DNA from 4 places in the Janthinobacterium sp. 35 genome. Region 2 is predicted to be linked to each of the others. Evidence: predicted binding sites of a transcription regulator. Region 2 holds the regulator's gene; each other region holds the start of a gene.
The links. Region 2 encodes FNR, which switches genes on or off when oxygen is low (the NO sensors DNR and NnrR bind a similar motif). Its sites were predicted from a motif close to TTGATNNNNATCAA; they were not measured.
Positions count from the first base shown of each region.

Region 1: CLU93_RS00560 (FliM/FliN family flagellar motor switch protein) is a predicted target of FNR. The motif match lies at 1,299-1,312, and genes of this name have one in related genera.
Region 3: CLU93_RS05995 (glycine-rich domain-containing protein) is a predicted target of FNR. The motif match lies at 1,248-1,261, and genes of this name have one in related genera.
Region 4: CLU93_RS14825 (KamA family radical SAM protein) is a predicted target of FNR. The motif match lies at 1,972-1,985, and genes of this name have one in related genera.

Region 1 is NZ_PEFN01000001.1:120,124-123,860, forward strand. Features, by position in the region: gene CLU93_RS00555 (FliM/FliN family flagellar motor switch protein) at 1-252, opposite strand, end outside; gene CLU93_RS00560 (FliM/FliN family flagellar motor switch protein) at 254-1,132, opposite strand; gene CLU93_RS00570 (flagellar hook-basal body complex protein FliE) at 1,684-2,022, shown strand; gene fliF (flagellar basal-body MS-ring/collar protein FliF) at 2,083-3,737, shown strand, end outside.
Region 2 is NZ_PEFN01000001.1:2,625,290-2,629,026, reverse strand. Features, by position in the region: gene ccoG (cytochrome c oxidase accessory protein CcoG) at 1-345, shown strand, start outside; gene CLU93_RS11795 (FixH family protein) at 492-1,016, shown strand; gene fnr (fumarate/nitrate reduction transcriptional regulator Fnr) at 1,020-1,778, opposite strand; gene CLU93_RS11785 (response regulator) at 2,018-3,737, shown strand, end outside.
Region 3 is NZ_PEFN01000001.1:1,319,411-1,323,147, reverse strand. Features, by position in the region: gene CLU93_RS06000 (hypothetical protein) at 124-363, shown strand; gene CLU93_RS05995 (glycine-rich domain-containing protein) at 444-1,130, opposite strand; gene CLU93_RS05990 (CHASE domain-containing protein) at 1,319-3,175, opposite strand; gene CLU93_RS05985 (glutamine--tRNA ligase/YqeY domain fusion protein) at 3,377-3,737, opposite strand, start outside.
Region 4 is NZ_PEFN01000001.1:3,325,819-3,329,555, forward strand. Features, by position in the region: gene CLU93_RS14815 (methyl-accepting chemotaxis protein) at 1-1,314, opposite strand, end outside; gene CLU93_RS14820 (cache domain-containing protein) at 1,383-1,841, opposite strand; gene CLU93_RS14825 (KamA family radical SAM protein) at 2,126-3,490, shown strand; gene CLU93_RS14830 (MFS transporter) at 3,493-3,737, shown strand, end outside.

The DNA.
Region 1 (3,737 bases), 2.5 Mb from region 2:
CACCAGCGGCTCGCCGGCCAGCATGTCGAGTTCAATCACGCTGTCCGGGCCGATGGCCATCAGTTCTTCCAGCGAAATGCGGGCCGAACCCACTTCCAGCGTCAGGGTGACGGGGATCTTGCGCATCATCTGCGGAATGTCGCGCCGCGCGCGGGTGCTGGCCACGTCGGACATGTCGCCCTGGTCGATGATCATGTCATCGCCCAGGTCTTCCAGCAGGGTTTCGCTCTGGTTGGTATCGGTGATATTCATATTATTCGACATCTTCAAATGAGGTTAAACAGAGCTTGCCCTTGTGTTCGGAAACAGCCGCTGTAAATAAACGGGAATCGTCCAACATGACGTCGGTGCGGCTCAGGCTGACGGGAATCACGTCGCCCACGCGCAGGTCGAACAAGGCGCCCAGCTGCACCTGCTTGCTGACGAGCCGCCCTTCCAGGGTCACTTGCAGACGCGAAGCGAGCGGGCGCACGCTGCCACGCAAGGCTTTCTTCGCCTGCGCGCGCTCGGGCAGTAAGCCGCGCAGCACATCGGCCATCAGGCGCTTGTCCAGCGAGAACCAGAAATGGCCGCTCTGCCCACCCTCGACGTCGCTGAGCGCCACGCTGACGATCCAGCTGCCGCGCGCCGGATGCACGCCTGACTGTACGGCGACCTCGGCACTGGTGTCGATGTCGCTGCTTTTGCCCACGCTTTGCAGATTCTTGTGGATGCGGGTAAACAAGCTGTTCACCAACTGTTGTCCCAGCACCACAGCGAGGCGCTCCTCGGTGGCCGTCACGCGCACCTGCGCCGGATCGGGCAGCACGCCCTTGGCGCCGGCACTACCGTAACGATAGTTCAGCACGCTCAAGAGTATCTGCCGTTCGAGCGTAAAGCCCGTCTGGCCGGCAGGCGTGGAAAAACTCAGCCAGCGATTCACGCTGTTTTCGTTTTCCGCGCGCGACAACGTCACGGCGTCGATCTGGAAATTACCCCAGTAGCGACGGCTCATCGGCTGGCGCAGGGCCGCAGCCAGGTCATCGCGCAGCTGGGCGCCGAATACATGCAGCAAATGGACAGGACGTCCAAGCAGACAGGAATCGAGGACTTGATGGCGCGCAGTTTGATCTGTCTTGGTAATGATTGTCATGTAGTAGTCATGTCGGTATTGCGGTGGCAGAACAAATTATACGGATCGCCTGAAATTAAATACAGCATCATCTTGGCTTTACCCACAGCTGCGCAAGCAAACGATTGCGCATCGTATCGCATGCTAGATGACTACGGTGCTGAACAATACATGAAAAAGCCAAATATTGCCATGCATCAATATTCCTTGAGCCAATCCTCTCTTTACTTTATAGTTGCCGCGAGGTAAGCTTACAGTGACAAAATAGTGATTTGCAGTGCGCCATTCCGCTTACCTGATTCCGGTTTTTATGGCAGTTTTCAGTTCTTCTTATTGCCAGCAGCAGAAACTTTTATCAGATAAATATTAGTTATCATGGCCATGTAAATCATGTCAACGTGGGTTTACTGGGTTTGTTTGAGTCTGCTTGAGCGGATGGTGTGGCAACTGATAAAACTGATGGGCCTTGCGGATCGGGCCGGGCAGGATGGCATTTACAGGCACGACTGCCGGATTGGCAACACCAGTAATTCTGATTGATACGTCACCGCATATTGAAAGTAGAGGGCAAGATGAGCAACGAACTCGCAGGTCTGATCAAGGCCGATCTGGCAGCACTGAGCAATGACGCGCACGCCCTGGGCGCCAGCATCGCGCCCGCCGCCCAGTTTGGCGCGCCGGAAGCATCCGGTTTCTCCTTCGCGCAAAGCATGAAGGACGCCATCGGCAAGGTGAATGGCGATGACCGCATGGCAGCGCAGAAAATGAGCGACGTCGACAGTGGCAAGAGTGACGACATGGTCGGCGCCATGCTGGCCAGCCAGGAAGCGAGCCTGTCCTTCTCCATGTTGATGCAGGTGCGCAACAAGGTCATGGGCGCCGTCGATGAACTCATCAAGCTGCCTCTGTAATCTTCACGCCCTGATCCACGCCCAGCCTCCCAGCGAAAGTTAACCCAAGTGATTACCCCCATGAAGTCCGCATTTGCGCGCTGGCGCCTTGGCGCCCAGCCCGCCATCCCGCCCGCCCTGCTGAAAAACCTGGTTCCCATCGTCGTGCTGGCCATCGGCATCACCGCCATGGTGACCATGTATGCCTGGCGCGACCAGGCCAACTACAAGCCGGTGTTTGGCGCACGCGAAAAAGTGGCCGTGACGGACATGATGGCCACGCTGGACGCCGAGCACATCCCCTACCGTTTGCATCCGGACAGCGGCCAGGTGCTGGTGCCCGATGCCATGCTGGGCAAGGTGCGCATGCTGCTGGCCTCGAAGGGCGTGACGGCGCAGCTGCCGGCCGGCCTGGAACTGATGGACAAGAATGACCCGCTGGGTGTATCGCAATTCGTGCAGGACGTGCGTTTCCGCCGCGGCCTGGAAGGTGAATTGGCGCAAAGCATCATGACGATGGACGCGATCGCTTCGGCGCGCGTCCATCTGTCGATTGCCAAGTCGACCTCGTTTGTCGCCAGCGACGGCGACAAATCGTCGGCCTCCGTGGTGGTGGCGCTGAAACCGGGCCGCACCCTGGCGCCGGAACAGATCGCCGCCGTCATCAACATGGTAGCCGGCAGCGTCGCCAGCCTGGCGCCTACGCGCGTGAGCCTGGTCGACCAGGGCGGCAACCTGCTGTCTTCGCACATCGACTTGACGGACGGCTTCGACGCCTCGGCTGCTGGCAATGAAGGCGCGAAACGCTTCCAGGATGAAATCCGCCGCAACGTCACGGGCCTGCTTGGCCCCGTTATCGGCGAAGACAACTTCAAGCTCAGCGTGACGGCCGCCGTGAACAACGACCGCGTGGACGAAACGCTGGAAAAATACGGCGAAGCCCCGAAAGTGACCAGCGAAGCGATGCGCGAAGAGCAGGAACGCAACCGCACCGTGGCCGGCGTCCCCGGCAGCCTGTCGAACCGCCCACCGGCGGCGGCTGTGCCGGCACCGGCCGACGCCGCGGGCGCCGCACCGGCCAATGGCGCGCCGAAAGCGGCCGACGACGGCACTGCGCGCAAGAACGCCACCACGCGCCAGTACGCGTATGACCGCAGCATCACGCAGATCAAGCGCAGCCGTGGCCGCCTGGAAAAACTCAGCGTGGCCGTCGTGCTCAACAGCGCCGCCGCGCCGAATCCGAAAACCGGCTGGACCCCTGCCGAACTGGGCAATATTGAAAAAATGCTCAACAGCGGCCTGGGCATCAGCGCCCAGCGCGGCGACAGCCTGAGCCTGACTGCGCTGGCCTTCCCTGCCAAGCCTCCCGTGGCGCAGTGGTGGGAAGAGCGCGATACCGTCGTCGATTTCAGCAGCTGGCTGCTGTACGCCCTGGGCGCCGTGCTCGGCTACTTCCTGATCCTGCGTCCGCTGATGCGTTTGCTGACCACGCGCATGACGCCGCCGGCACTGAAACAGCTCGATCCTGCCCTGGCACTGGGCGGCAGCAGCGCCGCCGGCACGCCTGGCGTGGCTGCCGCTGGCGCGCCAGCCCTGAGCGTGAATGGCACCCCGCTGGCGCTCGAAGGTGAAGCGACCGGCACTGACAGCATGCCGGTCGTGCCGCTGCTGGAAAACTATAATTTGCCGCCACCTGGCTCGGCGGTCGACGTGATGGTCGATCACCTGAAAGTGCT
Region 2 (3,737 bases):
GCGCTGCGCACGCCCCTGAAAATGGACGTGATCCGCGACCGCGGTTCGATGGGACGCGAAGTGGAAGACGGCATGATCGAAAACGTCTACCGCTTGCAGATCATGAACACCTCGGAGCAAACCCAGCATTTTAAAATCAGCGCTTCCGGCTTGCCGGGCCTGACCTTGCTGACGCGCGAAGAGGTGACCTTGCAGCCGACGGAAACGCTGGGTTGGCCGATCCGCCTGCGCGTGCCGCACGGCGTGGGCGAAAAGGGTTCGAACAAGATTGCGATCGAATTGCATTCGCTGGACGACCCATCGCTGCATGTGCGTGAAAGCGCGGTATTCATCGTACCGCGGTGATGTTGATTCGGGGTCGGACCCTCCGGGTCCGACCCCGGTATGTCGCCGTAGGGGTAGCATCCAACATGCGGTAGGTTTACTGTATTTTCAACCCAGAAGCAAAAGCTGGGGTCAGACCCACAGGGTCCGACCCCAAGGAGAACAAAATGTCCGACAGTCTGAAACTGCAACCTCCCGTTGCCCCGTGGTACAAGCATCGCTGGCCTTGGCTGCTGATGATCGGCCCCGGCCTGTCGGTGGTCGTCGGCAGCTTCATGGGCTATATCGCGTTTACGCAGCCTGATGCGCTGGTGGTGGGCGACTATTACAAGCAGGGCAAGGCGATCAACCAGGATTTGAAGCGCGACACGATCGCCAGCAACCTGGCGATGGATACCAGCCTGTCGTATGACGTGGCACAAGCGCGCCTGAGTGGTTCCGTGCACAGCTTCGGCAAGGCTTACCAGGGTCCGCTGCAGCTGCATCTGGCGCATGCGACCTTGCCGGAAAAGGATATCAAGCTGCTGGTGCAGCCCGATGCGGCCGGCAATTTTTCCGTGGCGCTGCCGATGCTCGAACGCAGCCGCTGGCAAGTACTGGTGGAAAACGACAAACGCGAGTGGCGCCTGTCCGGCATCTGGACCTGGCCGCTGCAGCGCAGCATCGCGCTGCATGCAGATGAGGAACTGTAAGCCTTATTTGCAGACGTCCGTGCCGGCCGTAATGGCTTTCAACTTGGCGGGCTGCAAGATCTCGATCTCGCGGTTGGAGACGCGCAGCCAGCCTTCCTTCTTGAATTTCGACAATAAACGGCTGACGCTCTCGATGGTCAGCCCCAGGTAATTGCCGATTTCCTCGCGCGACATGCGCAGCTGAAATTTGCTGGCCGAATAGCCGCGCGCTTCATAGCGCGAGGCCAGGTTGACGATAAAGGCGGCAAAACGCTGGGTCGCCTGCATATTGCCCAGCAACAGCATGACGCTTTGCTCGCGTGTGATTTCCTGGCTCATCATGCGATGGAAATGACGCAGCAGGGTCGGCATATTGCCCAGTAATTGTTCCAGGCTGGAAAACGGAATTTCACACACTTCGCTGTCTTCCAGCGCCACCGCATTACAGTGATGGCGGTCGGCGCTGATGGCGTCCATACCCAGCAGTTCGCCAGCCATCTGAAAACCCGTCACCTGCTCTTCACCGCCCGGATTGATCTGGTACGTCTTGAAGTGCCCCAGGCGGATCGCGTACAGATTCTGGAACGAGTCGCCGATGCGGAACAGCGAGGCACCGCGCACGATCTTGCGGCGGCGGCCGATGATCTGGTCCAGCCTGTCCATGTCGCCCACATCGAGGCCCATCGGCAGGCACAATTGATGCATGCTGCAGGTCGAGCATCGCGCACGCAACGCTTCCACGGTCACTGTGGGCATGGTGGGAGTGAGTAGCGCTTCAGTCATGTCGGTACCTTTTAGAAAATGCAATAACGAGTTTACTGCATACAGGGTTGCCGTGTGCCAATTTCACCGCATTTCCGCTGAATAAACGACGTTCTGACTTTGATTATATGGCAACATCGTTAAAAGCCCAGGTGGGAAAGGCAATTTGCGCGGCGCCGCTTGCCAAGTTGATGTATTGATAGGAAAATTCCCGACAGCATTAGCTGCCGCCTGTACCGCCCGGTACTGAAAAGGAAATCATGAAGCCTCTCGGCATCAAAGCAAAAGTCGCGCTGGCCACCAGCCTGACCTCGATCGCCATGATCGCGCTGGTCACCATGATACAGGTGCAGCGCATGCGCGCCGACTTCACCCGAGTACTGCTGAGCCAGCAGTCTGCCCTGATCACCCGCACCGCTGCCGAACTCGACGACAAGCTGGGCATGCTGCTGCAGATCGTCACTTTGACGGCCCGGCAACAGCCGCCGGCATTGATCGCCCAGCCCGCCCAATTGCGCGAATACTATTCGCGCCGCTCGATGCTGGTACTGTTCGACGACGTGCTGGTGCTCGATGCGCAAGGCGCCGTCGTAGCCGACATGCCGGAAGTAGCGGGGCGCGCCGGCATCAACGTCGCCGAGCGCGAATATTTCCAGACCGTGCTGCGCACGCGCCAGCCCATGATCACCGAGCCGATGCTGGGCAAGTCGAGCGGCATGCCCATCGTGCAGATGGTGGCGCCCGTGCTCACCGCCGATGGCCAGGTGGCTGGCGTGGTGATCGGCGTGCTGCGCCTGTACAAGGACAACCTGCTGGGACGCTTGCGTTCGGAAAAGATCGGCAAGAGCGGCTATTACTTCATCCTCACGCGCGGCGCCGTGCCGCGCTACGTGCTGCACCCCGACACCAGCCGCTTGCTGCAGCCGCGCCTGCCGAACGCCAACCTGACCACCACGCAGTTGCTGAAGCAAGATGGCGAAGGCAGCATGGTCAGCACCAACAGCCGCGGCATCACGGCCGTCAACAGCTTCAAACGCCTGAAATCGGTGAACTGGCTGCTGGCCGCCTCGCTGCCTCTCGACGATGCCTTCGAACCGTTCGATGGCGTGCTGTACCGGCTGGTGCTGTGGAGCGTCCTCGCTTCGCTGCTGGCCGCGTTTATTCTGGGCTGGGTCACCGTGCGCCTGCTGTCGCCGCTGGTGCGCCTGCGCGACACGCTGCAAGCCATGCGCACCAGCGGCAGCCGTTTCACGCCCGTGCCGGTGCGGCAGCGCGACGAAATCGGCGAACTGACGGAAGCGTTCAACGGCCTGATGAGCGAACGCGACCGCCTGCAGCAGGAACTCGAAGCGCGCGCGGCGGAGCTGGAACAGGAGCGCGACCGGGCCGAGGCGGCCAACCGCGCGAAGAGCGATTTCGTGGCCAACATGAGCCATGAAATCCGCACGCCCCTGAATGCCGTGCTGGGCATGGTGTACTTATTGGGCAATACCAGGCTCGATACGGAACAGCGCAAGTATCTGACCATGGTGCGCGTGGCGGGCCAATCGCTGCTGGGCATCCTCAACGACGTGCTCGACTATTCGAAGATCGAGGCGCGCCGCATGGAATTGTCGCCCGTCGAATTCGACCTCGACGAAGTCATGAACACGCTGGCCACGACGATGACCATGAATGCGGGCGAAAAGGAGCTGGAACTGGCCATCGCCGTCGAGCCCGACGTGCCGCGGCGCCTGATGGGCGACGCCCAGCGCCTGCAGCAAATCCTCGTCAACCTGGCCGGCAACGCCATCAAGTTTACCGAGAGCGGCGAAGTGGTGGTGGCCGTCAGCCTGGCCGAGAGAGAGAACGGCCGCGCCTGGCTGCGCTTCGAAGTGCGCGACACGGGCATCGGCATGACGGAACTGCAGCAACAGCAGCTGTTTGCCGCGTTTTCACAGGGCGACCAGAGCATCACGCGGCGCTTCGGCGGCACGGGCC
Region 3 (3,737 bases), 1.3 Mb from region 2:
ATATTGTTTGTGGCCTGAATGCCGCATAAGTGATGGCGCTTTTTAGTGTGTTTACCCTGAATTATTGCAGAAGAGACATTTTGTTTCTTTTTGCCCTAATACAACAAGTACGGATTTTCGATCATGTCTCTCAAACAAATTACCTCTTTGCCTACCTACAACCCGAATCGCGTGCTCGATGCAATCATCGACAAGCTGCAACTGAAAAACGATGCCGCCCTGTCGCGAGCGCTGGAAGTGGCGCCACCGGTCATCAGCAAGATTCGTCACAACACCTTGCCGATTGGCGCCACGATCCTCATCCGCATGCATGAAATCAGCGATTTCAGCATTCGTGAACTGCGCGAGTTGATGGCTGCCTAAGAGCGCCTGACAGACGGCAAACTGAGAGGTGCCGTCTGGGTAAGTCAGGCTTGCCGCGTGCGGCAGCCACATCTGTTTTTCTATTGCGGGTCGCGGTTCAGCACCGGACGATCGACATAGAAACGCCCCATTTCCAGGCCGCTCGAAGACGACTTGAGCAGCGCTGCTGCCAAGGTGGCGGGCGCGCTGGAAAATGCCGTGCTGGCAGCCCCCGTCGCGCGGCCCGAATACGCCGTCGCCTGCACCGCCGCACTGGAAAACGCCGTTTGCACGGCCCGGCCCGAGTAGGCCGTCGCCTGTACCGCACGCCCTGAATACGCGGCCTGCACGGCCCGTCCCGAATACGCTGCCTGTACCGCACGCCCCGAATACGCCGTTTCTGCGCGGATATAATCTTCCCCGAACGTTTGCTCATACAACTGCTTCATGCGCTCGCCCACGCGCTGGTGCGCCGCTTCGTCGTCTTCGCCGCGCAGGCCGATGTACGGAAAGTGATGCAGGAAGTAGCCGAACACCTGTTCGCAGTCCGCCGCATATTTCAGGGTGTCGAGGATGTGGTAGTGCCAGAAGGTATCGACGTCCATCAGCGGCGCCGTTTCTTCTTGCGGAAACTGTTTCATCAGGATCAGGAAGCGCCGGTACTCGAACTCCACCGCATTGGCCTTTTCCAGGCTCCATCCTTCGCCTGACTCCCGGTGCATCAGCTTGACTTTGATCGCGTCCAAATTCAAATCGGCAATTGCCTTGAAACTGTCGTTCGTATCCATGAATGTCCTTGTGGTAAAGAGCGTTGTGGGAAATACAGTGCAACAAGGGAGAGTGGCGGGTGCGTACTCCTGGTAAATAGTCGAGGAATGCCTGGCCCATGGCGGGCAGGCGCTGAGTTGTTCTACATCAATATTGCATCTAATTACAAAATACGCAAGCTTAGCTTGTTTCATGCGGGACGTGCCTGTCAGGCGCTGGCCCGGCCATCTTCCTGGTAGGGAAACGCCGTGGCGTCCGCGCCCAGCGGCACGCTGACATGCACGCGCATGCCTGCGCCGGGGCTGCTTTCGATGTAGAAAGTGCCACCCAATAACTTGATGCGCTCCTCGATGCCCACCAGGCCAAACGAGCCCAGCTTGTTGCGTCCGTCGATGGCCGCGCCCACGCCGTTGTCGCTGACGCTCATCGATACGGTGTCGCGGCACTTTTCCAGCTTGACTTGCACGCGGCTGGCATTCGCATGCTGGGAAATATTGCTGAGTGACTCTTGCAGGATGCGGAACAGGGCCGTGGCGCATTGATCGCTGAGGCAAATGTCGTCATGGCTTTCGCTCACTTCGCAGGCGATGCCGGTGCGCTGGCGAAATTGCGCCACCTGCCATTCGACGGCCGCATTCACGCCGAGGTCCAGCACGGTGGGACGCAAGTCGTTGATGATCTGCCGCACGCTTTTGATCGTGGCGTCGATCTGCTCCAGGGTTGAGCGGGCGCGGGCGTTCAGGCGCGGATGGCGGCGCTGCGTGCGCGAGGCCAGCATGTCGGCGTCGATGCGCAAGACCAGCAGGTTTTGTCCCAGGTCGTCGTGGATTTCGCGCGCGATGCGCTTGCGCTCCTCTTCCTTGATCCGGTCGGCGTGGGCCGCCAGGCGGCGCAGTTTCTGGTGCGACAGTTGCAGGCGGATCTGGCTGGCGCGCAATTCCGCCGTCATGCCCGTCGCCATCTGGATGGCGCGCCAGCGCGACGACGCCAGGGTGTGGAACAGCATGTACAGCAGCATGGTGCTGGTAAAGCCGGTCAGCAGGGCCAGCCACGGCAAGAAGGCGTCGAAGCGCGTGTACAGGTCGCTCTTGCGCACGCTGAACAGCGCTTGCCAGACGCGGCCATTGTGTTCGATCAGCATCGTGCTGCTCAGGTAGCGGCCCGAGTTGCCGGGTAGCCACCATGGCGCATGCATGCCCGCCGTCGTGCTGTCGAAGATGGGGCGCATATTGTGGGGCAGTTGCAGCGGCAAGTCCGGCTGTTCCAGCGCCTGCGGGCCGATATCGAACAGGGTCAGGCGGACATTGCGGACCGGCATGTCGGCCAGCGCGCTGCGCATCATCGTCACCAGGTCGTAGCCGATGCCGACGGAACCCTGGTAGGCCGCGCGCCTTTGCTCCAGCGTGCCGGTTGGCATGCCGAAGCGGTACACGGGCAGGCGCATGGCCATGCCCGTCAGCTGCGGCCGGCCATCCATCGGCACGGGCACGCCGGAATTGCTGAGCTGCCCGGTATCGCGCGACTGTTCCAGCGCTTCGGCGATCAGGGGTCGCGAAGCGATGTCATAGCCATACTTTTCCGGGGCGCTGGCAATCGGCTCAATGTACACCAGTACGGAATAACGGGGGCGCGGACCGGGCGGATGGATGGCAAACGCCGGATAGTCGTCGCGCCCGGGCGCATAGTCGCGCTGCATGGCCGTTTCGAAGGCGGCGCGCTGCGACTCGTCGAGTTCCCGGCTGTAATTGAGATTCATCACGCCCGGGTAGTTCTGTTGCAAGGCGATATTGGCCACGTAGCGGTGGAATTGCTCGCGGCTCACGTGTTCGTTGGCGTGGAACAGGCTGGCCGTGCCGCGCAGCAAGTTGGTATACGACTTGAGGCGCGATGCGATGTTTTTCTGGGTATTGCGCGCCAGATTGTTGAATAGCTCGCTGGCATCGTTTTCGATCGACAGCGAGGCGGCCATGTAGAACAGCAGGCCCACCATCAGCGACATCACGACGCCGAGCAGCCAGAGCGGTTTTTTTTCAGCAGATAAGTGTTTGCCGGCAGTAGTAGACATCGCCATCCGCATCAGGAAGAGGAATCGGGTGCCGCCTGTGTGCTGGAGGCTGTACCAAGTTGCACAAGCACTAACGACATTGCAAATTGCTCAATAGCTGCCTAATATACAAAATTATCGTGAATATAGTCAACAGGCAATATTTCTGTTGAGAACGAAAAAAAACCGCCGCAGCGGTTTTTTTGGGGATCGTGCGGCGCCTTACTTGGCGGGCTGCCAGCTGTCTTTCAGGGTGACGATGCGGTTGAAGACGGGCTTGCCAGGCTGGCTGTCGACCCGGTCGGCCGCGAAATAGCCGTGGCGCTCGAACTGGAAGCGCTGTTCCGGCTGAGCCAGTTCCGCGCCCGGTTCCAGCCACGCTTGCACCACGTCCTTGGCCAGCGGGTTCAGGGCCAGCTTGAAGTCCTTGCCGCCCGCGTCCGGCTGCGGGTCGGTAAACAAGCGGTCGTACAGGCGTACTTCGGCGGGGATCGCCGTCGCTGCGCTGACCCAGTGCATATTGCCCTTGACCTTGTAGGTCGAGCTGCCTTCCGTGCCCGACTTGCTGTCTTCGAAATAGTTG
Region 4 (3,737 bases), 700 kb from region 2:
CATGCTGTCGCCCGCTTGCTGCACGGCCACGCTGCCGCCATCGATGGTAGTGACCGAGGTGGCGATCAGGGTCTTGATTTCCCTGGCCGCCTGTGCCGAGCGTTGCGCCAGGGTGCGCACTTCGGACGCCACCACGGCAAAGCCGCGGCCTTGCTCGCCCGCGCGCGCCGCTTCCACCGCGGCATTCAGCGCGAGGATATTGGTCTGGAAGGAAATACCATCGATCACGCCGATAATATCCACGATCTGGCGCGAATTGGCACGTATCGTCGCCATCGTCGCCACCGCCTGCTGCATCGACGCCCCCCCTTGCACGGCCAGGGTGGACGCTTGCCCCGCCAGCTCGCAGGCCAGTTGGGCGTTGTCGGCGTTGTCATTGACGGCTTGCGTCAGCGCTTCCATGGCGCTCGACGTTTCTTCCAGCGAACTGGCTTGCATTTCCGTGCGCGCCGACAGATCCAGATTGCCGGTGGCAATTTCACGCGACGCCGTATCGATCGATTGCACGGCGCCCATGATGGTGCGCAAGGTCTGGTTCAGGTGGGCGATGGTCTGGTCCAGCACGCGCGAGGTGGAGGCGATCTCGTCATTGCCTTGCTTGGGCGCACCGGCGATCAGCTTGCCCGCCGCCAGGTCTTGCACGGCGTCGGCGATGCCGCGGATTTCCAGCAGCATGGCGCGCCGCACCAGCATGGTCACCACGATGGAGGCCAGGATGGAGAGCATGACGGTCAGCAACAGGCTCCAGCCCAGGTTGCGAAACTCGGCGCTGGCCGTCGCATGGGCCTGGCTGCTGAGCGTCGTTTCCAGGGCCGACAGCTGCGCCAGCTGCGTATTGAACTGGCCGAATTGCGTTTCCGCCTTGAGCATGGAATTGGTGGCGATCGACTGGTCCATCTGCGCCATTTCCATGGTTTCCAGCACGGCCTTGCGGTAGCCGGCCAGGGCCGTGATGGCGGCATCGACCAGGTTGCGTTCGGCGCCCGTGGCCGTGGCGCGCAGCGTGGCCAGCTGGGTGCCGATGGCCGCGTGACGCGCCTTGATCTGTTGCTCCAGTGTATCGAGGCGAGCCTTGGCGAAGCTGCCATTCGTCCACGACAGCAACTGGTACATATTGCCGTGGACGTGCTTGGCCTCGCCGAGTATGTCGGCGGCCGCTTTCAGATGCGTGATGCGCACGCGTACCATGTTTTCCAGCGAGGTATTTTGCCGCACCATGCCATACCAGGCGCCGCTCGAGCTGAGGATCAGCAGCAGCAAGACCAGGGCGGGCGCCAGCAATAATTTTGGTCCGATGCGTAATTGATTGAGCATGCTTGACTCCTGGCTATGGCTGTTCCAGGCACTGGCGGCGCACAGCGTGCGTGTACGCCGCCGCTGCCTTATTTTTTGTAGATGCCCGCTTCCAGCACCACGTCGTTGACGCGCAGGATGTACGTGGTCTTCGGCTCGATCTTGCCGCTGGTGGGGTTCTTGTACTGGTAGTCGACCCAGCCCTTGCCCTGCTTTTGCGCCAGCTCAATGATTTCACGGCGATATTTCTTGCCATTCGCATCAGGCACATCCGTCAAATCCTTGCCCACGATGGAAGGATTGATGGGGTGGGCCAGCACGATGCCCGTCTTGATGTCACGCATGTCCACATACAGCGAGCCCTGCACGAAGTCGGAGTCTTTCGCCGTGATTTTCTTCATCATTTCTTCCTTGCCATGCGCCTTCATGAAGGCGGCGCCCCGTTCGGCCATGGCGATGGCGTCTTTTTCCGTTGGTTCGACGGCGGCATTGGCGCTGCCGCCGGCAAATGCCAGGCACAGCAGGCTACCCGTGAATATGCGTTTCATGACAGCTCCTTGTGAGAATCGAGGGATGTATTGCCAAGCCGTAATTTACGTCGTCGAGGGTTCCATCAAATTGCGATGGAACAAACTAAGGTGTTGCTTGTAGGCAGCGAACAACGTATCGGAATGCTTGTTGATGTGTAGCAATTTGGTTCCAGATGGCAAGAATTATGATGACTTTCACAGCATGCCGAGCTGGCATGGCCTGTGGGAGAAAGAGGCTGTAATTGGCCGACATAGGGTCAATTTCATGAAAGTTATCGCTATTTATTGGCAAGGAGACTATCGTGTCCGTACTCATTACCGAGCCGTTTTCACCCAAGTTCAAGCCGTATACGCGGCAAACCATTCATCAGGCGCGGCAGTGGGAATGGCTGCCGGAAGAGCAACGCGAAGCCGTGCAAGTGGTGTCGCACGTCTTGCCGTTTCGCACCAATGCCTATGTGCTAGACCAGCTGATCGACTGGAACAACATCCCTGACGACCCCATCTACCGCCTCGTCTTTCCCCACCGCGACATGCTGCCGCCCGAGCAGTACGCGCACTTGCGCGACCTGGTGCTGGTGCAGCGTGACAAGGCTGCCACCGATGCCTATGTGCATGGTATCCGCCTGGGCATGAATCCCCATCCGGCCGGGCAGATGACGCATAACGTGCCGAAAGTCAACGATGCACCCGTGCGCGGCTTGCAGCACAAATATGTGCAGACGGTGCTGTTTTTCCCCAGCGCGGGCCAGACGTGCCACGCGTATTGCACCTTCTGCTTCCGCTGGCCCCAGTTCGTCGGCATGGACGACATGAAGTTCGATGCGCGCGAGTCGCATGAGCTGGCCGCCTACCTGACACTGCATCCGGAAGTGACGGATGTGCTGATCACGGGCGGCGACCCGATGATCATGAACACGCGGCAACTGGCCGCTTACCTGGAGCCGCTGCTGGCGCCGGGACTGGAACACATCCAGAACATTCGCATCGGCACCAAGGCGGTGGCGTATTGGCCGCAGCGTTTTGTTTCCGACCGCGATGCGGATGATTTGCTGCGCCTGTTCGAACGCATCGTCAAGGCGGGCAAGAACCTGGCCGTGATGGGCCATTACAGCCACGCCGTCGAGTTGCGCCAGGATATTGCGCAGCAAGCGGTGAAACGCATCATCTCCACGGGCGCCACCTTGCGCATGCAGGGGCCGCTGATCCGCCATATCAATGAAGATCCGGCTAGCTGGGCCGAGCTGTGGCAGACGGGCACGCGCCTGGGAGCGATTCCGTACTACATGTTTGTCGAACGGGACACGGGGCCGCGCGGCTATTTCGAATTGCCGCTGGCGAAGGCACATGAAATCTTCCAGGCCGCCTACCAGATGGTGTCCGGCCTGTCGCGCACGGTGCGCGGGCCCTCCATGAGTGCGTTCCCCGGCAAGATCGTCATCGATGGCATCGTCACCATCCATGGCGAAAAACTGTTTGCTCTGCAATTTTTGCAGGCGCGCAATCCGGATTGGGTGCGCCGGCCGTTTTATGCGAAGTTCGATGCGGAAGCGACGTGGATGGACGATTTAAAGCCCGCATTCGGCCACGACAAGTTTTTCTTTGAAACGGATGAGCCTATGCCGCAGGTGCCGCATAAAATCATCCGCCTGGCACAGGCCGCCTGAGCATGCACGCCGCCGGCGCCTCTTCGCGTTGCGGGGTGGCCGTGTTTTGCCTGGTGTTCCTGCCGTTCGCTCTCGGGCATTACCTGTCGTGCCTGCTGCGCGGCGTGAATGCCGTGCTGACGGCGGAATTGCTGGGCGCCATCGCCCTGACGCCAGCGCAGCTGGGCTTGCTGACCAGCGCCTTTTTTCTCGCCTTTGCGCTGGTGCAACTGCCGATCGGCATGGCGCTCGATCGTTACGGCCCCCG